Regions from separate parts of the Streptomyces sp. NPDC053431 genome, predicted to be linked through region 1. Evidence: riboswitches for the same ligand, from Rfam matches in the RefSeq annotation. Region 1 holds a riboswitch; the other holds the start of a gene.
The links. A riboswitch is a leader RNA that binds a small molecule or an ion and turns the genes downstream of it on or off. The one in region 1 is predicted to bind cyclic di-AMP.

Region 1 (4,939 bases):
ATCAGCCTCTACATCAACTCCCCCGGCGGCTCGATCAGCGCGATGACCTCGATCTACGACACGATCGGCACGGTCTCGTGCGAGGTGGAGACCATCTGCCTCGGTCAGGCCGTCGGGCCCGCGGCGGTGCTGCTCGCGGCCGGCTCCCCGGGCCGGCGGCTCGCGCTGCCCGGGGCCAGGATCGTCCTCCAGCAGCCCACGCTGGACGAGCCGTTGCGGGGTCAGCCCAGCGATCTCGACATCCACGCGCGGGAATTGCTGCGACAGCGCGCGCTGGTCGCCGGACTGCTCGCCGCGCACACCGGGCGGGACCGCGGCCGGGTCGACGCCGACATCGACCGGACCACCGTGCTCGACGCCACGGAGGCGCGCGCGTACGGCCTGGTCGACCACGTCGTGCAGAGCCGCCGCGGGTCCGCCGGCACCGCCGACGAGGGGTGAGCCGGCCATGGTCCCGGAGCTGCCGCCGCTCCCCGCGCTGACGCGCGCCGAGAGCGAGTTCGTGGACGCGTACCTCGAAGTCGTCGACCTGCTGGGAAGAATCAATCCATCCAGGTCCTCGCATACCTATGGGGCCCTGCGAGCCGCCCAGGCCCTGATAGGACGCGCGACGGCGCTCCGGGACGCCCTGACGCTCATGCATATGCGGGGCGAGAGCGAGGTCCACGTGGCCACATTGACGCGCGCGCTAAGGGTGTTGGACGGCGAGCGGCGCTCAGGGCGCGTCACCCTCCCCGGAGAGCAGGCGAGTTGACAACACCGCGTGTCGTGTCGAGGTCCACACGGGGCATGCGCGACGCAGAATCGCTCCCCCGTTCGGCGTAGTCGACGAATCGACATGGAGCTCAGGTAAGTTGCGCAACAGGTGTACACATCTAGCGGAATCGGGCATTCCATCGCTGGTGACGGGGTCGTCGGCCAAACCTCCGAAGATCGCGAAACCCGACTGTCCACTCGAATGGATCAGTCGTGAGGAGCCTCACATATGGCCGTTTCAGCTCGGATTTCGCCCTAGGTGTGGGTCAAGATCCCTGTCGACGACAAGCCCCCGCCACCCGAGGCGGGGCGGTCCGGGCGGACGCCGAGTCCTGCCGCCGTCCCGGACGTCTGGTCGACAGGAGTGGATCGGCAGGAGTGGAGGACCCGAGCAACACGGGACGTGCCCGCAAGGGTGACGGCCCTCGGGGTGAAGCCGCAGCCGCGGCCGGGCATCTTCGCCTGCCCGAACCCGACAGGTCATCCTTCACAGGCGGCTGACGAAGGGTTGCGCATGACTGCGCAGATTCATGTCCCGTCCCTGCTGTCCCGGGCCGGAGCCGTCTCGGCTCTCACCCTCGCCGCCGTGGGCGGCACGCTGCTCGCCCCAGGAGCGGCGCCGGAGGCCCAGGCCGCGACCTCGTACGCCGACACGGCCCTGAGCGTCGCCGCCTCGAAGAAGGGATCGCCTTACAAGTACGGCGCTACGGGCCCCACCAGGTTCGACTGCTCGGGCCTCACGCTCTACTCGTACAAGAAGGCGGGCAAGACGCTGCCCCGCACCGCGCAGCAGCAGTACAACAAGACCCGGCACATCGCGGCGTCCAGCCGCCAGAAGGGGGACCTCGTCTTCTTCCATTCCGGTGGAAGGGTGTACCACGTCGGAATCTACGCGGGTAACAACAAGATCTGGCACTCCCCGAAGACCGGTTCGTGGGTGAAGCTCGACAAGATCTGGTCGGCCAAGGTGCTCTACGGCCGCGTCCGCTGACCGCGGATCCCGCCGCGCCCGCCGCCCGGCGCCCACCGGGCCCGTTCCGCGGCCCCCGCCCCCACGACTCCCGTCCCCGGGGTCGGCGCGCGCGGGGGCGGGCGGTCCCGGGGGCGGCCCGCCCTGTCGGGGCGTCAGCGTCCCTATCGAGGCGTCAGCGTCGCCGCCGTCCAGGGGAGGCTGATCCGGACCGTCTTGCCGCCCTCGGCCGTCGGCGTCACCGCGAGGCGGCCGCCGGCCTCGGCGGTCAGCGAGCGGATGATGACCATGCCGCGCCCGTTGTCCTGCTGGACGGCCGCCGGGAGGCGCCGGGGCCACCGCGGGTGGCTGTCGGTCACGCCGATGTGCAGCCGCTCGTCGCGTTCCAGGCGCACGTCGACGGTGAAGGTGGGCGACCGGCCGAAGGTGTGCTGCACCGCGTTGGTCGCCAGCTCGGAGACGATCAGCCGGACCGTGTCCGCCGTGTCGCTCGCGCTCCCGAGCCCCCAGGAGGTGAGCACCTCGGCGACGTACCTCCGGGCGGCGGAGACCGAGGCCGGATCGCTCGGCAGCGTGACGGTTGCTTCCTGGTGGTCTGCCATGGCGACGCCGTCCCTTTCCCACCGGGCCCCGCCCGGATTGCGCTTCGCGTCAGAGTGCCACCGATCGGGCCGGCCTGGACGTCGATCGGCGAAGATATGCGGATATCTGTCGCCCGAAGCGGTGAACCGTGCGCGCGGCGGCCGGATGCGGACTCGGCGTGCCTGTAAGGCCCTTGAGCGGGCACACGAGCCGTATGACCCTCTCCGACAACACCGTCTCCCGGCACCCCGTCTCCAAGAGCACCGTCCTCGTCCTGGACAGCAGCGATCCCGAGCCCCTCGCCCGCTTCTACGCCGCCCTGCTGGGCGGCACCGCCGAACCGGCCGAGGGCGACCCCGACCTGCTCCTGATCTGCTCCCCCGGGGGCGTCGTCCTCGGCATCCACCGCGACCCCGGCCAGGCTCCGCCCAGCTGGCCACGGCCGGAGGACTCCCAGCAGGCCCACTTATGGATCCTGGTCGCCCCCGACGCCCTCGACGAGGCCGAACGCGAGGCCATCAGCCTGGGCGCGCGGCCGGTGGCGGCCGAGGTCGACGGCACCCGCCTCGACCGGCGCACCGCCGTGCGGCGCTGCACGGACCCGGCCGGCCACCCCTTCGTGCTCGCCGCGGCGCCCGGTGTTTCCGCGTGAGGCCACCGGGCAGCCGCATCCACGTCCCACCCATCGTCCGTACGCACACGGAGGACGAGCATGAGCCACCACGAGCGCCGGCGCACCCTTCCCGCGGACGCGCCGCCCCGCACCACACCGTCCGAGGCCGTCGGCGAGAGCGGTGACGCCGAGGCCCGCCAGGAGGCCGAGGAGGCGGTACGCGGCCGCCGCGGCGACACCGCGCCCGACGCGCACGGCATGGGCGCCAAGCGCCAGTCCCCCGGCCTGGGCCGCGAGGAACAGCGCCGCCCCCACGGGCGCAGGGGCGAGGCCGGGGACGGCGACGTCGAGGAAGGCGACTCCTAGTTAGACGCCAGGGCCCGGGTCCCGGCCGCGGGGCGGGGGCGGGTGGCCGCCGCCAGGACGAACGTGATGCTGATCAGCAGCGACCAGGCGCCGAACTTCTCCACGCCGACGGGCTGCCACCCGTGGAGCTGGTACGGGTAGCGCCAGGCGCCCACGTACGTGGCGAGGTTCTCCGCCAGCCACAGGAAGAAGCCGATCAGCACGAAGGACAGGGCCAGCGGCATCCGCAGGCGGGCACCGCGCACCGTGAACCGCACGGAGGTGCCCGCCGTGACGGCCAGCAGCAGCGCGGCGAGCGGCCAGCGGGCGTCCGGCAGCCAGTGGTGGGTGAAGAAGTTCACGTAGATCGCCGCGGCCACCACCGCCGTCGCCCGGGGCCGGTAGCGCACCAGCTCGAGGTCGAAGAGGTGCCACGCCCGGCAGACGTAGCTCCCGACGGCCGCGTAGAGGAACCCTCCGTACAGCGGGACGCCGGCGAACTTGAGCACGGCCGGTTCGGGGTAGCTCCACGAGCCGAGCGCCACCTTCACCAGCTCGAACGCCAGGCCGATGACATGGCAGACGGCGATGACGGCGACGTCCCGCCCCGACTCCCAGCCGCGCAGCCAGAAGAGCAGGGTGAGCAGCACGCCGTAGACGACGAGCAGGTCGTAGCGGGCCACCGGGAGCCCGGGCAGCAGCGTGGACGCCGCCACCCCCGACAGCAGCGCGATCGCGAAGGCGCAGGCCCGGGTCTGCCCCCAGGCGAAGGCGAGCAGGCGGCGGAAGGACGAGGTCAGCAGGTCGGTGAAGGGCGCGTTCAGGCTCAGCATGATGCGCTGTAGGACGAGCCTGACGACCGGCCCGGTTGCGGGCGGCGGGCACCGAGCCGCTGCCCGCGCCCGGCCGCCGGCGGGGGCTCAGGCCCTCGCGCCCTCCGGTGCCGTGCGGACGATGGTCGTGACCGCGCGCTCGATCTCCGCCTCCGTGAGGTCGGCGCGGGCCGTCAGGCGAAGCCGCGAGATGCCGTCCGGGACGGACGGGGGGCGGAAGCAGCCGACGGCCACACCGAGTTCCCGGCAGTCGGCGGCCCAGCGGAGGGCCTCGTTCGGGCCCGGGGCGCGGACCGAGACCACGGCGGCGTCGGGGCGCACGGCGGTCAGCCCGGCCTCGGTGAGGAGGCGGTGGAGCGTGGTCGCGACCGTGCGCGCCCGGTCCGCGAGGGCCGGTTCGGCCACGATCAGCCGCAGGCTCGCGAGAGCGGCGCCCGTGGCGGCGGGGGCGAGTCCGGTGTCGAAGATGAAGGTGCGGGCCGCGTTCACCAGGTGCTCGATCACCCGGGCCGGGCCGAGCACCGCACCGCCCTGGCTGCCCAGCGACTTGGAGAGGGTGAGGGTCGCGACGACGTCCGGGTCGCCCGCCAGCCCCGCCTCGTGGAGGGCGCCGCGTCCGCCGGCACCGAGCACCCCGAGACCGTGCGCGTCGTCGACGACCAGGCCCGCGCCGTGCGCCCGGCAGGCCTCCGCGAGCGCCGTGAGGGGCGCCTTGTCGCCGTCGACCGAGAAGACGGAGTCGCTGACCGCGATCGCCCGGCGGTCCGGGTGCGCGCCGAGCGTCTTGGCGACGGCCTCGGGGTCGGCGTGCGGGACCACCGCCGTCTCGGCCCGGGACAG
Region 2 (4,939 bases), on a different contig from region 1:
CGCTCGCCCGGCAGTTCGTCACGATCCTCACCCGGCCGCGGCTGCTCCAGCTGCGCCGGCTCGTCATCGCCGAGGCCGACCGCTTTCCCGACCTCGGCCGCACCTATTACGAGCGGGGGCCCGAGCGCGTCCACGCGCTGCTCGCCGGGAGCCTCGCGGAGCTCGGGCGGCGGGGGCTCCTGAGCCGGCTCGGCGACGACGCGGTGCTCGCCGCCAACCACTTCACCTGGCTCATCACCTCCGTCCCCGTGAACCGGGTGATGTTCTGCGGCTCGCAGGAGGGTTTCGCGCCGGAGGAGCTCGACGGCTACGCCGACGCCGCCGTCCGCGTCTTCCTCGCCGCCTACCGCTGACCCGGCGCGAGCGCCCGCCCGTCCCCTTGTACGGTCGGAGCATGAGCACGCCCCCCGCCCCCGAGCTCTTCACCTGGGAGTTCGCCACCGATCCGTATCCCGCGTACGCCTGGCTGCGCGAGCACGCGCCCGTGCACAAGGCCACGCTGCCCAGCGGGGTGGAGGCCTGGCTGGTGACCCGGTACGCGGACGCGCGGCAGGCGCTGGCGGACCAGCGGCTCTCGAAGAACCCGGCGCACCACGACGAGCCGGCGCACGCCAAGGGGAAGACGGGCATCCCGGGCGAGCGCAAGGCCGAGCTGATGACGCATCTGCTCAACATCGACCCGCCGGACCACACCCGGCTGCGCCGGCTGGTGTCGAAGGCGTTCACGCCGCGCCGCGTGGCGGAGTTCGCGCCGCGGGTGCAGGAGCTGACCGACCGGCTGATCGACGGCTTCGCGGAGCGGGGCGAGGCCGACCTGATCCACGAGTTCGCCTTCCCGCTCCCCATCTACGCCATCTGCGACCTGCTCGGGGTGCCGCGCGAGGACCAGGACGACTTCCGGGACTGGGCCGGGATGATGATCCGGCACGGCGGCGGGCCGCGGGGCGGGGTCGCGCGCTCGGTGAAGAAGATGCGCGGCTACCTCCTGGAGCTCATCCACAAGAAGAGGGGAGAGCCGGGGGACGACCTGATCTCCGGGCTCATCAAGGCCTCGGACCACGGTGAGCACCTGACCGAGAACGAGGCCGCCGCCATGGCCTTCATCCTGCTCTTCGCCGGCTTCGAGACCACCGTCAACCTGATCGGCAACGGGGTGTACGCGCTGCTGCGCGACCCGGGGCAGCGGGCCCGGCTGCAGGAGTCGCTCGCGGCGGGGGAGCGCGGGCTCCTGGAGACCGGCGTCGAGGAGCTGCTGCGGTACGACGGGCCCGTTGAGCTGGCCACCTGGCGGTTCGCCACCGAGGCGCTGACCGTCGGCGGGCAGCGGATCCCGGCCGGCGACCCGGTCCTCGTGGTGCTCGCCGCCGCCGACCGGGACCCGGCGCGGTTCGCGGAGCCGGACGTGCTGGATCTGGCGCGGCGTGACAACCAGCACCTGGGGTACGGGCACGGCATCCACTACTGCCTGGGTGCGCCGCTCGCCCGTCTGGAGGGGCAGACCGCGCTCGCGACGCTGCTGACTCGCCTTCCGGACCTGCGACTTGGGGCCGATCCCGCGGAACTGCGGTGGCGGGGTGGGCTCATCATGCGTGGCCTACGCACCCTTCCGGTGGAGTTCACGCCTTCCCACAAAGACCCGCGGAGCTGACGGGCCGTCAAGAATGTGATCTTCGCGTGATCTCCGCTGCATCGACTTGTGACTCACGTTCGAATGCCGCTACTTTCACCCGCAGTCTCAGCTGTCACGCGAAAGGCACTCCGCATGCGCTCCGGGAACGGACGTCACCGCAGACCCCGCCAGGCTCCCGCGCTCGTCGTCGCGGCGGGAGTCACCGGCTCGGCCATGGCGCTGCCACTGCTCGCCACCGGCTCCGCCTCCGCCGCCGACGCGACGACATGGGACCGGGTCGCCGAGTGCGAGTCGGGCGGCGCCTGGAGCGCCAACTTCGGCAACGGGCTCTACGGCGGCCTGCAGTTCTCCCAGGAGAGCTGGGAACGCCACGGCGGCCTCGCCTACGCGCCGAGCGCCGACCTCGCGAGCCGCGCCCAGCAGATCGCCGTCGCGGACCGGGCGCTCGCCGCGGGCGACACCCAGTGGGCCACCTGCGCCCCCATCGCCGGTCTGACGAACGACGGCAAGGCGCCCGGGGTCGACCCGGGCCCCGGTGTCACGCCGAAGCAGAAGACGGGTCCCGTCCCCGAGTCCAACCGCACCGACGGCCTGCCCGCCGGCTCCGACCGGGAGACCGTCGAGCCCTCCGTGACCCCCGCGGCGCCCTCGGCCCCGGCCGGCTCGGTCACCCCCGCGACGCCGACCGGCCCCGCGACCTCGACCCCCGGGACCCCCACCTCCCCCGTGACGCCCGGCATGCCCGTAACACCCGATACGTCCACGACGCCGGGTCTGCCGGGTACGCCCGGTACGCCGGACGCGACCGCGCCGGGCACCGGCAAGCACCGGGGTGACGCGGCGCCGGAAGAGCCGGGCAACCCGGACACCTCATCCGATTCCGGGCGACACGCCGCGCCGACTGACGGGGCGAAGGGTGACGCGACCGACACGGCCACGACCGAGAATTCGGGCACCACGGACAAGGCGGACGAATACACCGTCAAGCCGGGTGACAGTCTGTCGGGCATTGCGGAGGAGAACGGGCTGCCGGGCGGCTGGACCGCCCTCTACGGCGCCAACAAGAAGACCGTCGGTTCCGACCCCGACCTCATCATCCCTGGTCAGAGCCTTGAGTTGGACCTCGGCCTGACGGAATCTCCTAAGTAGTTCGGGGGTGAATGTCCGTTCTGCGTAAGTGAGACATGGGTCTCTCTTCCCGAACTGGCGTGTCACGTCCGCAAACTTTGCTCGGGTCGCCCCTCACCTGCACAAACAGCCCCTGACGGCGTGCAAGTAGGGGCGATTTTTCCGGGTTGATGGACTTTGAACTTCCCCGGGGTCTGTGTCTACGGTCGTGACCGCTCGCCACCGCGGGCCCCACCGACCGGTACGCCGAATCCTGCCGCCGGACGGAGGGAACAGTCGTCGCGCAAGCGCCGAAGGCAGGAGCGGGGGACCCAAGGTAGGTGCCGTCCCCGGCCGTTGAGACAGACGGCCGGCGACCGGCTAGGGGTGGAGCCGCGTGCAAGGTCACGCGGCCGGGCAACTCACTCGCCCGAACCCGACAGCTCACCTCGCAGGCGTCGGTGAGGAGAACTTCCATGCTGCTTTCCGGCAAGGGCAAGCACCGTCGTGCCGCCAAGGTCACCCGTGTCGTCGCGCTCGCCGGTGTCGCCGGCGTCGCCGTCGCGGCCCCGCTGATGACCGCCGGCACCGCCTCGGCCGCCACCGCCTCCGAGTGGGACGCCGTCGCCCAGTGCGAGTCGGGCGGCAACTGGTCCATCAACACCGGCAACGGCTTCTACGGCGGCCTGCAGTTCACCAACTCCACCTGGGCCGCGTACGGCGGCACCGCCTACGCCGCGCGCGCCGACCTGGCCTCCAAGTCGCAGCAGATCGCCGTCGCCGAGAAGGTCCTCGCGGGCCAGGGCAAGGGTGCCTGGCCGAGCTGTGGCGTGGGCCTGTCCAGCGCCGCCTACGACGGTGGCTCGGCCGAGACCGCCGCCCCGAAGCCCGCCGCCCCGCAGCGCACCACCGAGCAGCCGGCGACCCGCAGCGAGCAGCGCCAGGCGCCGAAGAAGAGCGAGTCCAAGAAGACCGTCACCACCCCGACCGGCAAGAAGGTCAAGAAGGGCGACGGCGAGTACAAGGTCGTCGCCGGCGACACCCTCAGCAAGATCGCCGCGGCGCACGGCGTCAAGGGCGGCTGGGAGAAGCTCTTCCAGCTGAACAAGGACGTCGTCGAGAACGCCGACCTGATCTACCCGGGCCAGCAGCTCCACCTCAAGTGAGCCTGCCGACCCTCCCGCGGTGAGTGACCACCCCGGTCCGGAGCGCCCTTCCCCCGTGCGCTCCGGACCGGGGTTTCTCCGCTCCGCGCGGCTCCACGGCGCGCGGCTCCAGGCGCCTCCACGGCGCCGCTCCACCCGCCTCCATGGCGCGGCTCCACCCGCCTTCACGGCGCCGCTCCAGGCGGTCCGACGTGGTTACCCTCCGGTAGATCCGGGGCGTTTCGTCCCCAGATACCTGCCCTCGGGTCCTTTTTCGTCCCAGGGGGCGGGCGCCCGGCTGGCCGGAGCCCCCGAGCCGGTTAGGCTCTTGTCGCAAGGCGAACGAGACCTTGCCGCATGCGTCACAACCAGCGTCACATCCCAGAAGGAGATGCTCGTGCCGTCCATCGACGTCGTCGTAGCCCGGGAAATCCTGGACTCCCGAGGCAACCCCACGGTCGAGGTCGAGGTCGGCCTCGACGACGGCAGCACCGGCCGTGCTGCCGTGCCGTCCGGTGCCTCCACCGGTGCGTTCGAGGCCCTCGAGCTCCGCGACGGTGACCCCAACCGTTACCAGGGCAAGGGCGTGGAGAAGGCCGTGCTCGCCGTCATCGAGCAGATCGGCCCGGAGCTGGTCGGCTACGACGCCACCGAGCAGCGTCTGATCGACCAGGCGATGTTCGACCTGGACGCCACCCCGGACAAGTCCTCGCTCGGCGCCAACGCCATCCTCGGCGTCTCCCTCGCCGTCGCGCACGCCGCCTCCGAGGCCTCGGACCTCCCGCTCTTCCGCTACCTGGGCGGCCCGAACGCGCACCTGCTGCCCGTTCCGATGATGAACATCCTGAACGGCGGCTCGCACGCCGACTCCAACGTGGACATCCAGGAGTTCATGATCGCCCCGATCGGCGCGGAGTCCTTCTCCGAGGCCCTCCGCTGGGGCACCGAGGTCTACCACACCCTCAAGAAGGTCCTGAAGGACAAGGGCCTCTCCACCGGCCTCGGCGACGAGGGCGGCTTCGCCCCGAACCTGGGCTCCAACCGCGAGGCCCTCGAC

Region 2: it holds a riboswitch for cyclic di-AMP, as region 1 does, so the genes downstream of both, ACIGXE_RS27875 (transglycosylase family protein) here and ACIGXE_RS14110 (C40 family peptidase) in region 1, are expected to answer to the same signal.

What each region holds. Positions count from the first base shown of each region.
Region 1 covers NZ_JBITXX010000004.1:316,711-321,649, forward strand. Annotated here, with positions in the region: gene ACIGXE_RS14100 (ATP-dependent Clp protease proteolytic subunit) at 1-441, shown strand, start outside; gene ACIGXE_RS14105 (hypothetical protein) at 449-754, shown strand; cyclic di-AMP (ydaO/yuaA leader) riboswitch at 1,070-1,267, shown strand; gene ACIGXE_RS14110 (C40 family peptidase) at 1,271-1,747, shown strand; gene ACIGXE_RS14115 (ATP-binding protein) at 1,891-2,328, opposite strand; gene ACIGXE_RS14120 (VOC family protein) at 2,523-2,960, shown strand; gene ACIGXE_RS14125 (hypothetical protein) at 3,021-3,287, shown strand; gene ACIGXE_RS14130 (DUF817 domain-containing protein) at 3,284-4,099, opposite strand; gene ACIGXE_RS14135 (8-amino-7-oxononanoate synthase) at 4,187-4,939, opposite strand, start outside.
Region 2 covers NZ_JBITXX010000014.1:46,548-51,486, reverse strand. Annotated here, with positions in the region: gene ACIGXE_RS27890 (TetR/AcrR family transcriptional regulator) at 1-353, shown strand, start outside; gene ACIGXE_RS27885 (cytochrome P450) at 395-1,648, shown strand; gene ACIGXE_RS27880 (transglycosylase family protein) at 1,763-2,779, shown strand; cyclic di-AMP (ydaO/yuaA leader) riboswitch at 3,037-3,210, shown strand; gene ACIGXE_RS27875 (transglycosylase family protein) at 3,214-3,903, shown strand; gene eno (phosphopyruvate hydratase) at 4,274-4,939, shown strand, end outside.